DNA from 4 places in the Anoxybacillus sp. genome. Region 1 is predicted to be linked to each of the others. Evidence: riboswitches for the same ligand, from Rfam matches in the RefSeq annotation. Region 1 holds a riboswitch; each other region holds the start of a gene.

Region 1 (2,203 bases):
AAATGGCAGCCATGCCGGAAGCGAACGCAAAACCGCTCACTCCACCTTCTAATTCCGCAATCGTCTCCTCCAACGCCTCGCGCGTCGGATTGCCCGAACGGCTATAATCGTATTTGCCGAACGTATCAAAGTCAAACTGATGAAACGTCGACGCATGATGAATCGGGACGCTAACGGCCCCCGTTTGCGCATCGATCTGCCATTTATTGTGAACGAGTTGCGTTTGCAAATCCATCCTCTACACCTCTTTCATGCGTTGAAACGCTTGAGTTAAATCAGCAATTAAATCGTCCGCATGTTCAATGCCGACAGAAAAACGCAATAGGCGATTACACACCCCGTTTGCGATGCGAACATCCTCTGGAATATCCATATGCGTTTGCGTCGCTGGATACGTAATAAAACTTTCGACACCGCCTAAACTTTCCGCAAACGTAATGAGCTGTAAACTTCGTAAAAAGGCATTCACCCACTTTTCATCGCGCACGCGAAACGACAACATTCCTCCTCTTCCCGGATACAATACGTCCGTCACATCTTCATGTTCGGCTAAAAATTCATATATCGCCTTTGCGTTTTGTTCGTGCTGGCGCATGCGAAGCGCAAGCGTCTTCATGCCGCGAATTAACAGCCATGAATCAAATGGAGACAACACCGCACCGATGGCGTTATGATACATCGCCAGCTGTTCGCACAATTGTTTTCCTTTGGCGACAATGAGCCCAGCTAGCACATCGTTATGTCCGCCTAAATATTTTGTCGCGCTATGAACGACGATATCGGCTCCTTTTGTGAGCGGCTTTTGCAGTACAGGGGTGTAAAACGTATTATCAACGATAAGAAGCAGCCCATGTTGTTTCGCAAACGCCGCGACCGCTTCGATGTCCGCTTCTTGCATTAAAGGATTCGTTGGCGTTTCTAAAAAAATCGCCTTTGTTTTGTCCGTCACATGCCCCTTCACCGCATCAACATCGCGAAAATCGACGTATGTAAACGTCATGCCGCACTTGCGCCAGCCTTTTTCAAACAAACGATACGTCCCGCCATATAAGTCGGCCGAAACGAGAAAATGGTCGCCGCTTTCAAATAGCGCAAACACCGTTTGAATCGCCGCCATGCCTGAACTACATGCGAAACCTTGATCCCCTTCTTCTAGCTGTGCAATCGCCTCTTCGACAATATGCCTTGTCGGGTTGCCGGTTCGAACGTAATCGTACCCTGTCGATTGTCCGATTCCTTCATGACGATACGCCGTTGAAAAATATACTGGCGGATTGACCGTCCCCGTCGTTGTCTCGCTTCGATTACCAATTTGCGCTAACCGTGTTTCGATATGACTCATTCGCTCTCTTCCTTTCTAAAAAAATAAAAGCCTTCAAAGAAGAAGGCTTTTTTGTCCATAGACAATCGCTTCTTCTTATCTTCCGAATTGAACGCCAATTCGCTGGATTTAGCACCTGACCGTTTCCGGCTGGTTGCTGAAGCTTCATCGGGCCAGTCCCTCCGCTTCTCTCGATAAGAACGCAAAACAATATCGAATTTTCTGATTTTTAATTAATGTACATCATTTTCAAAAACATTGCAACTGTTTTTTATCGCCTAATAATCAAGTATGTTGCCCAAGGAAAAGTTGGAGCAAAAAAGACTTGAGGCATCGCCCCAAGTCTCTTATCGTTCTGCCGCAAGGGCATCTGCTTTTGTCGGATGCACCGTTCCAGCTGGATGTTGTGGCGGGGCATAAATCGAGTACAGTTTAAGTGGAACGTTTCCCGTGTTCATCAAGTTATGCCACGTTCCCGCTGGCACGAAAATAGCCGATCCGTCCGCTACCTTCCTTTCAAACGTGAGCTGATCTTTCCTTTTTCCCATCCGCACAATGCCTTCCCCTTGTTCGATACGCAAAAATTGGTCGAGATGATTATGAATTTCTAATCCGATATCTTCTCCAACTTGAAGGCTCATTAACGTCACTTGCAAATGCGGCCCTGTCCATAGCGCCGTACGAAACATATTGTTTTGTTTCGTCGCTTCTTCTATTTGCACAACAAATGGATTCGGCCCGTAATCTGTCGCGGTTGCGCGCGGAAGCGGATACCCCATCATCGGATATGGATACATCGGCACATACATATAGCTCGGATAGTAATAATACAACATTCCCACCTCTTTCAATATCATCAATCGCTATGTTATGCGCCGTGCT
Region 2 (2,203 bases), on a different contig from region 1:
GCTGCCGAACGATCCACTTTTGTTGGATCCTTTCCTGAGAACGCTCCACCACCGTGACGAGCATAACCGCCGTACGTGTCAACGATAATTTTACGTCCTGTCAAGCCTGCATCGCCTTGCGGACCACCGATTACGAAGCGACCTGTTGGGTTGATGAAATATTTTGTGTTTTCGTCGATCAATTCTGCTGGAACGACAGGCTTAATGACGTGTTCTTTAATGTTGCGCACAATTTGATCTTGTGTAATTTCTGGATGATGTTGTGTAGAAACAACGATCGTATCGATGCGCACAGGCTTACCGTTTTCATCGTACTCGACCGTTACTTGCGTCTTTCCGTCCGGACGTAAGTAAGGTAAAATGTCTTCTTTACGCACTTCTGATAAACGGCGCGCAAGTTTATGGGCGAGCGAAATTGGAAGCGGCATAAGCTCTTTCGTTTCGTTGCACGCGAAGCCAAACATTAATCCTTGGTCCCCTGCACCGATCGCTTCAATTTCTTCGTCTGTCATTTGTCCTTCACGCGCTTCTAACGCTTTGTCAACACCCATCGCAATGTCTGGTGATTGCTCATCAATTGACGTTAATACGGCGCACGTATCTGCATCAAAACCGTATTTCGCACGCGTATAGCCAATTTCACGAATCGTTTCGCGAACAATTTTCGGAATATCTACATATGTAGATGTCGTAATTTCTCCGCTCACTAAAACAAGTCCTGTCGTTACGCTCGTCTCGCATGCAACACGCGCATTTGGATCATTTGCTAAAATCGCATCTAAAATCGCATCGGAAATTTGGTCGCAAATTTTATCCGGATGCCCTTCCGTTACAGATTCAGATGTAAACAGACGACGTTTAGGCATTTAAACATTCCTCCTCAGTATAGTGGCAAATGATACGGTACTCATCCCTCTTATTATGGTCTATCGTGAAAAAAACCTTTCCCTCAGAGGAAAGGTTTTTGCATTTGTCTGCGCCTTTCACTCTTATCGTTCAAGGGCGTTCCCTTGCCACAGGTTAGCACCTTTTCACGCATGTGACGGTTGCTGGGTTTCATCGGGCCTGTCCCCCTCCACCAACTCGGGATAAGAGTATCCGTTCATTTCAGCATCATATCACATCTATACGAAGCGAGTCAACGTTTTTTATGCCACAATGATCTTGAAAATAAATTCAAGAAAAATACATGAATTAGTATGGATTATTTATTAAAATGTGTTATACTTTTTACATGAAGAATAAATCAAACAAAGGTAGGTTTTGTCCAATGAATTCCATTGAATTGACAAACAAATCATCAACACTCTTACAAAGGGATGGGGTTTTTCATAACTTATCTGTACCACGATTAGTAGAAAAAGTGTTAACTCGTCAAGAAGGCATTCTCACTTCATCCGGTGCTGTTTGCGCAACGACCGGAAAATATACAGGCCGTTCCCCAAAAGATAAATATATCGTTGAAGAACCATCTGTTAAACATAAAATTGACTGGGGAACAGTTAATCAGCCAATTTCTGAAGAAGTGTTTGATCGTCTTTACAATAAAGTCGTTGATTATTTAATGACAAAAGAAGAAGTGTTCGTATTTAACGGTTTTGCGGGTGCCGATCCAGCTTATCGTTTACCTATTCAAGTAGTGAATGAGTTTGCTTGGCATAATTTATTTGCTCATCAATTATTCATTCGTCCAACAGCAGAGGAACTAAAAACGCACGAGCCGCAATTTACAGTCATTTCTGCTCCAACGTTTAAAGCTGATCCAGCTGTAGACGGCACACGTTCAGAAACGTTTATTATCATCTCATTTGAACGTCGCACAGTGCTCATTGGTGGAACGGAATATGCTGGCGAAATGAAAAAATCCATTTTCTCTGTAATGAACTTTTTATTACCGGAACAAGGAATTTTCCCGATGCACTGCTCAGCAAACGTAGGGCAAGAAGGAGATGTCGCACTCTTTTTCGGCTTATCCGGCACAGGAAAAACGACTCTTTCTGCCGATCCGAGCCGTCGCTTAATCGGCGATGATGAGCACGGGTGGTCGAACAACGGCGTCTTTAATATCGAAGGCGGTTGCTATGCAAAATGCATCAATTTATCGCGCGAAAAAGAGCCACAAATTTTCGATGCCATTCGCTTCGGCTCTGTATTAGAGAACGTCATCGTCGATCCAGACACGCGCATACCAAACTACGATGAT
Region 3 (2,203 bases), on a different contig from region 1:
TTCTTTCTTCGCTTGCACAAACGTACAATGTGCATATTGTCGGCGGATCGGTAGCGAAAAAGACAGAAAGACAAATAACGAACACGATGTACGTCGTCGATCGAAACGGTCATGTCGTTAGCGAATATAGTAAACTCCATTTGTTCAAATTGATGGATGAACATAAACATTTGCAAGCTGGAGAAACGACGGGCATATTTTCGCTTGACGGCGTGACGGGCGCAGGCGTCATTTGTTATGACATTCGCTTTCCGGAATGGATTCGCGCTCATGCGCTTCAAGGTGCCGAAGTGCTATTTGTCGTCGCCGAATGGCCGCTCGTTCGCCTGCATCATTGGCGCACGTTGTTAATGGCGCGCGCGATTGAAAACCAATGTTACGTCGTCGCATGCAATCGGGCAGGGAAAGATCCGAACAACGAATTTGCCGGCCACTCGATGATCATTGACCCATGGGGAAACGTCGTCGCAGAAGGGGATGAACGAGAAGCGGTCATTACGGCGAATATTGATATAAACGAAGTGCAACATGCGCGCGCGCGCATCCCGATTTTTACCGATCGCCGTCCAGATGTGTATAAAAAATTTTTAAAAAATGATTGACAAACGAGCATGAAGCGATGTATGATTCGAATCAAGCGAATTCACGAAACTTTTTCATTGTTACAAACATTCGAATAATACAAATACTCTTATCAAGAGCAGGTGGAGGGACGAGCCCGATGAAACCCGGCAACCGGCGATGGCGCACGGTGCTAATTCTTGCAGCAGTAGGCTGAGAGATAAGAGGTGCGAAGCAAACTTCAAACCTCTTTCGTTCAGCGAAAGAGGTTTTTTGTTTAAGAAAACTTTCTATCATAGCAGAGAAGTGTCTAGCTCCAAGCGCCATCGGCTCGAGTCGCTCCGCTCCACACTGCGGCGGCAATAGCCTCCTCGGTGGAGCTTGTGCGCTCTTCGCCGATAGGCAGGCGCTTTACGCTTTTCTTAATTTAGGGAGGAATCACTATGTACGAACCGTTAACAGAGCAAAAGGCGGTCGCGCTCGCGATTCGCTTAGGGCTATTCCAAGAAGATGCGCTTCTTTCATGCCAAGAAATTGGCGATGGCAACTTAAACCTCGTCTTTCGCATCGTCAACGAGCGGACAAACGACAGCATCATCATAAAACAAGCGTTGCCGTACGCGAAAGTCGTCGGTGAAAGCTGGCCGCTCACATTAAAGCGCGCAACAATCGAAAGCCAAGCGTTGCGCACGTTCGCAAGCTACGTCCCTCAGTATGTACCAAAAGTGTATTATTCCGATGAGACTTTAGCGATTACGGTGATGGAAGATTTATCACATTTACAAATCGCGCGCCGCGGGCTGATCGAAGGAAAAACGTTCCCGCACTTGTCACAACATATTGGGGAATTTATCGCCAAAACAGCGTTTTATACATCGGATTTTGGCATGAATCAACAACAAAAAAAGAAGCTCGCCCAACAATTTACAAACCCTGAACTATGTAAAATTACGGAAGATCTCGTCTTTACCGACCCGTTTTTTGACCACGACACGAACAGCTTTGAAACGGAGCTTCGTGCTGATGTCGAGCAGCTTTGGCAAGATGATGAACTCAAGCGCGAAGCAGCGAAATTAAAACGGCTCTTTTTAACAAAAGCAGACGTGTTGCTTCATGGCGACTTACATACCGGAAGCATATTCGCAAGCGACGATGACACGAAAGTAATTGATCCAGAATTTGCATTTTACGGTCCGATCGGCTTTGATTTAGGGCAATTTTTTGCCAATTTACTATTAAACGCCCTCTCTCGCCATGAAAGCGAACGCGAGCCGCTCTTTACACATATTGAAAAAACGTGGGACGTGTTTGTTCGCACATTTACAACATGTTGGCAAGAAAGCAACGAACCGTATGCGCGCGTTTCTTTCGTGCTCGACGACATCATGAACGATGCGCTCGTCGAAGCGATCGGATTTGCTGGTTGCGAAGTCATTCGCCGCACGATCGGCTTAGCGCACGTAGCTGATTTGGACGAATTGCCACTTGAACGGCGGCTAGAAGCAAAACGGCACGCTCTTCGCCTCGGACGCGAGCTCATCGTGCAACGTGAACATGTGCCGATTCATGCTATCAAACGTCTCGTACAACAAACGGTACATGTCAACAGCTAGGAGGAAGACGATACGATGAAATCTGTACA
Region 4 (2,203 bases), on a different contig from region 1:
GATGAATGCCGGCAGATGGAACAGGGAACGTGCGGGCAAACGGTTCTTCCTTCGTTAATTCATGAGCGATCGCAAGCGTCTGTTTTTTTTCAAGCGCCACGCTTCCGTACGGCGATGGAAAGAGCGAAAAATCCGCCCCTGCCATGCGCAACAATTTCCCAAGCAAAAGCGCATAACTGACGCCATACACGTGCGACGAAGCGATCGCTCCGCTAAACGACGGATGCGCCATAATCGGCAAGCGAATGTCGTCATCTTCACGAAGCGCTTGCAATACATCTAGCCCGTATGTAAAGACGTTAAACAACAATACGTCCGCGCCAAGCTCTGCCGCGCGCTTTGCTTTTTCTTTTAGCTCAAACGTTTTTCCTGTTAAGTTCACCGCATATAACGTCCGATGCCCTGTTTGTTCGTACACGTCTTGTAACGCTTGTTTTCCTGCGACGATTCGTTTTTCAAACGGCGTTAAGTCGTTGTCAAACAAAATTTCATCGTCTTTGACGAGATCGACGCCGCCAAGCGCTTGCAGCTTTAATTGCTCAGTCACATATCGCAAATCGCGCCCGATGACCGCTTTAAAAATGCTCATCACAAGCGGACGGTCAAAGACGCCAAGCTTTTCGCGAATGCCGTCCATGCCGAAGCGCGGACCCGGAAATGCCCGTTTTAATTCATCAGAAAAAGCAAGATCAACAAGTTTAATCGTTCCATCAAGCGACAACTTCCCAAACGTCGTCGTCAAAATGGCTGGAAAATCGGCGCTAAAATTGACGCTCGGATATGAAATGCGCACGAGCGCGCGCTTCAAGCGCTTCCCGAAATACGTATTGACCCGCTCATCTTCCTCAAGCTGTTCAATTGACTGAACAACACCTTTATGTTTTTTCAACTGCTCTTGCTCAAGCTGCGGCAAATCGGTCCACGAGCCGACTGTGAGCCCAAGCGCGATCCCTTCTGCTTTTTTCGCTACATCTTTGTCATCATGAATCAAATACGTTGCGGTAATCATACTCCCACTCCTTTACAAATAAAAAACCTCTTCATAAGAAGAGGTTCGATCCGTCGTCTCTTCTTATCTCTCAGCGATTGCTGCGAGAATTAGCACCGTGCTTAACAGCTGTTAAGTCGGTTGCCGGGCTTCATCGGGCTCGTCCCTCCGCCTACTCTTGATAAGAATTCGCAATGTATATCATTTTTTGAACAGTTCGTTTTTTTTGCATAAATTTAATTCGAATTATGACAGTACATCACGCATTTGTCAATGACTTTTTTAAAAAAGTCGCAACCGTCCGATGCGTTCAGCGGCTTCTTTTAGCCGTTCTTCACTCGTCAATAGCCCTACGCGCACATAGCCTTCCCCATGTTCTCCAAAACCGATGCCCGGAGCGACCGCTACATGCGCTTTGTCAAGCAACAAGTCAGCAAACGTCTCGGACGTATATCCTTTTGGTACCGGAAGCCAAGCGAAAAACGAACCTAAAGGGGCTTGCACGTCCCATCCGATTTCACGGAGCGCATGAATAAACGTATTGCGCCGCGATTCATACGTCGCCACGAGCTCATGCACGCATTGTTGCGACTGTAAAAGCGCTACCGCTGCCGCTTCTTGAATAGCTCCAAAAATACTGACGTACAAATGGTCTTGCAGCACATTGATCGCTTCAATCATGCTTGCGTTACCAACGGCAAAACCGATGCGCCATCCTGCCATATTGTACGTTTTTGAGAACGTATAAATTTCAATGCCGACGTCTTTCGCCCCTTCTGTTTGCAAAAAGCTGATCGGCTTTTTCCCATCAAAACCGATCGCTCCGTATGCGAAATCGTGCACGACGCCAATGCCGTATTTTTGCGCAAACGAAACCGTTTCATCAAAAAATGATTGTGTTGCCGTCGCGCCTGTCGGGTTGTTCGGGTAGTTTAAAAACATCAGTTTCGCTTGTTGTACGACACGTTCATCAAACTCCTCATAATTAGGCAAAAAATTGTTTTCCGCTCGCAGCGGCATCATTTCCATACGCGCCCGCGCGAGCACAACGCCCGACCAATAATCCGGATATCCGGGATCAGGAACGAGCACAACATCGCCCGGATTTAATAAACAAAGCGGCATTTCGACTAGCCCAGCTTTTCCGCCAAATAAAATGGCGACTTCTTTTTCTGGATCAATCGTTACCCCATATTCGCGCTTATAAAACGTTGC

What was found. A riboswitch is a leader RNA that binds a small molecule or an ion and turns the genes downstream of it on or off. The one in region 1 is predicted to bind S-adenosylmethionine.
Region 2: it holds a riboswitch for S-adenosylmethionine, as region 1 does, so the genes downstream of both, metK (methionine adenosyltransferase) here and V7Z64_RS11580 (methionine biosynthesis PLP-dependent protein) in region 1, are expected to answer to the same signal.
Region 3: it holds a riboswitch for S-adenosylmethionine, as region 1 does, so the genes downstream of both, mtnK (S-methyl-5-thioribose kinase) here and V7Z64_RS11580 (methionine biosynthesis PLP-dependent protein) in region 1, are expected to answer to the same signal.
Region 4: it holds a riboswitch for S-adenosylmethionine, as region 1 does, so the genes downstream of both, mtnW (2,3-diketo-5-methylthiopentyl-1-phosphate enolase) here and V7Z64_RS11580 (methionine biosynthesis PLP-dependent protein) in region 1, are expected to answer to the same signal.

What each region holds. Positions count from the first base shown of each region.
Region 1 is NZ_DAITON010000146.1:428-2,630, reverse strand. It holds gene metC (cystathionine beta-lyase) at 1-235, opposite strand, end outside; gene V7Z64_RS11580 (methionine biosynthesis PLP-dependent protein) at 239-1,342, opposite strand; SAM riboswitch class I at 1,415-1,522, opposite strand; gene V7Z64_RS11575 (cupin domain-containing protein) at 1,669-2,154, opposite strand.
Region 2 is NZ_DAITON010000004.1:7,100-9,302, forward strand. It holds gene metK (methionine adenosyltransferase) at 1-866, opposite strand, end outside; SAM riboswitch class I at 987-1,095, opposite strand; gene pckA (phosphoenolpyruvate carboxykinase (ATP)) at 1,271-2,203, shown strand, end outside.
Region 3 is NZ_DAITON010000019.1:6,722-8,924, reverse strand. It holds gene V7Z64_RS03700 (carbon-nitrogen family hydrolase) at 1-602, shown strand, start outside; SAM riboswitch class I at 689-788, shown strand; gene mtnK (S-methyl-5-thioribose kinase) at 1,005-2,174, shown strand; gene mtnA (S-methyl-5-thioribose-1-phosphate isomerase) at 2,190-2,203, shown strand, end outside.
Region 4 is NZ_DAITON010000019.1:9,455-11,657, reverse strand. It holds gene mtnW (2,3-diketo-5-methylthiopentyl-1-phosphate enolase) at 1-1,009, opposite strand, end outside; SAM riboswitch class I at 1,070-1,176, opposite strand; gene V7Z64_RS03705 (pyridoxal phosphate-dependent aminotransferase) at 1,271-2,203, opposite strand, start outside.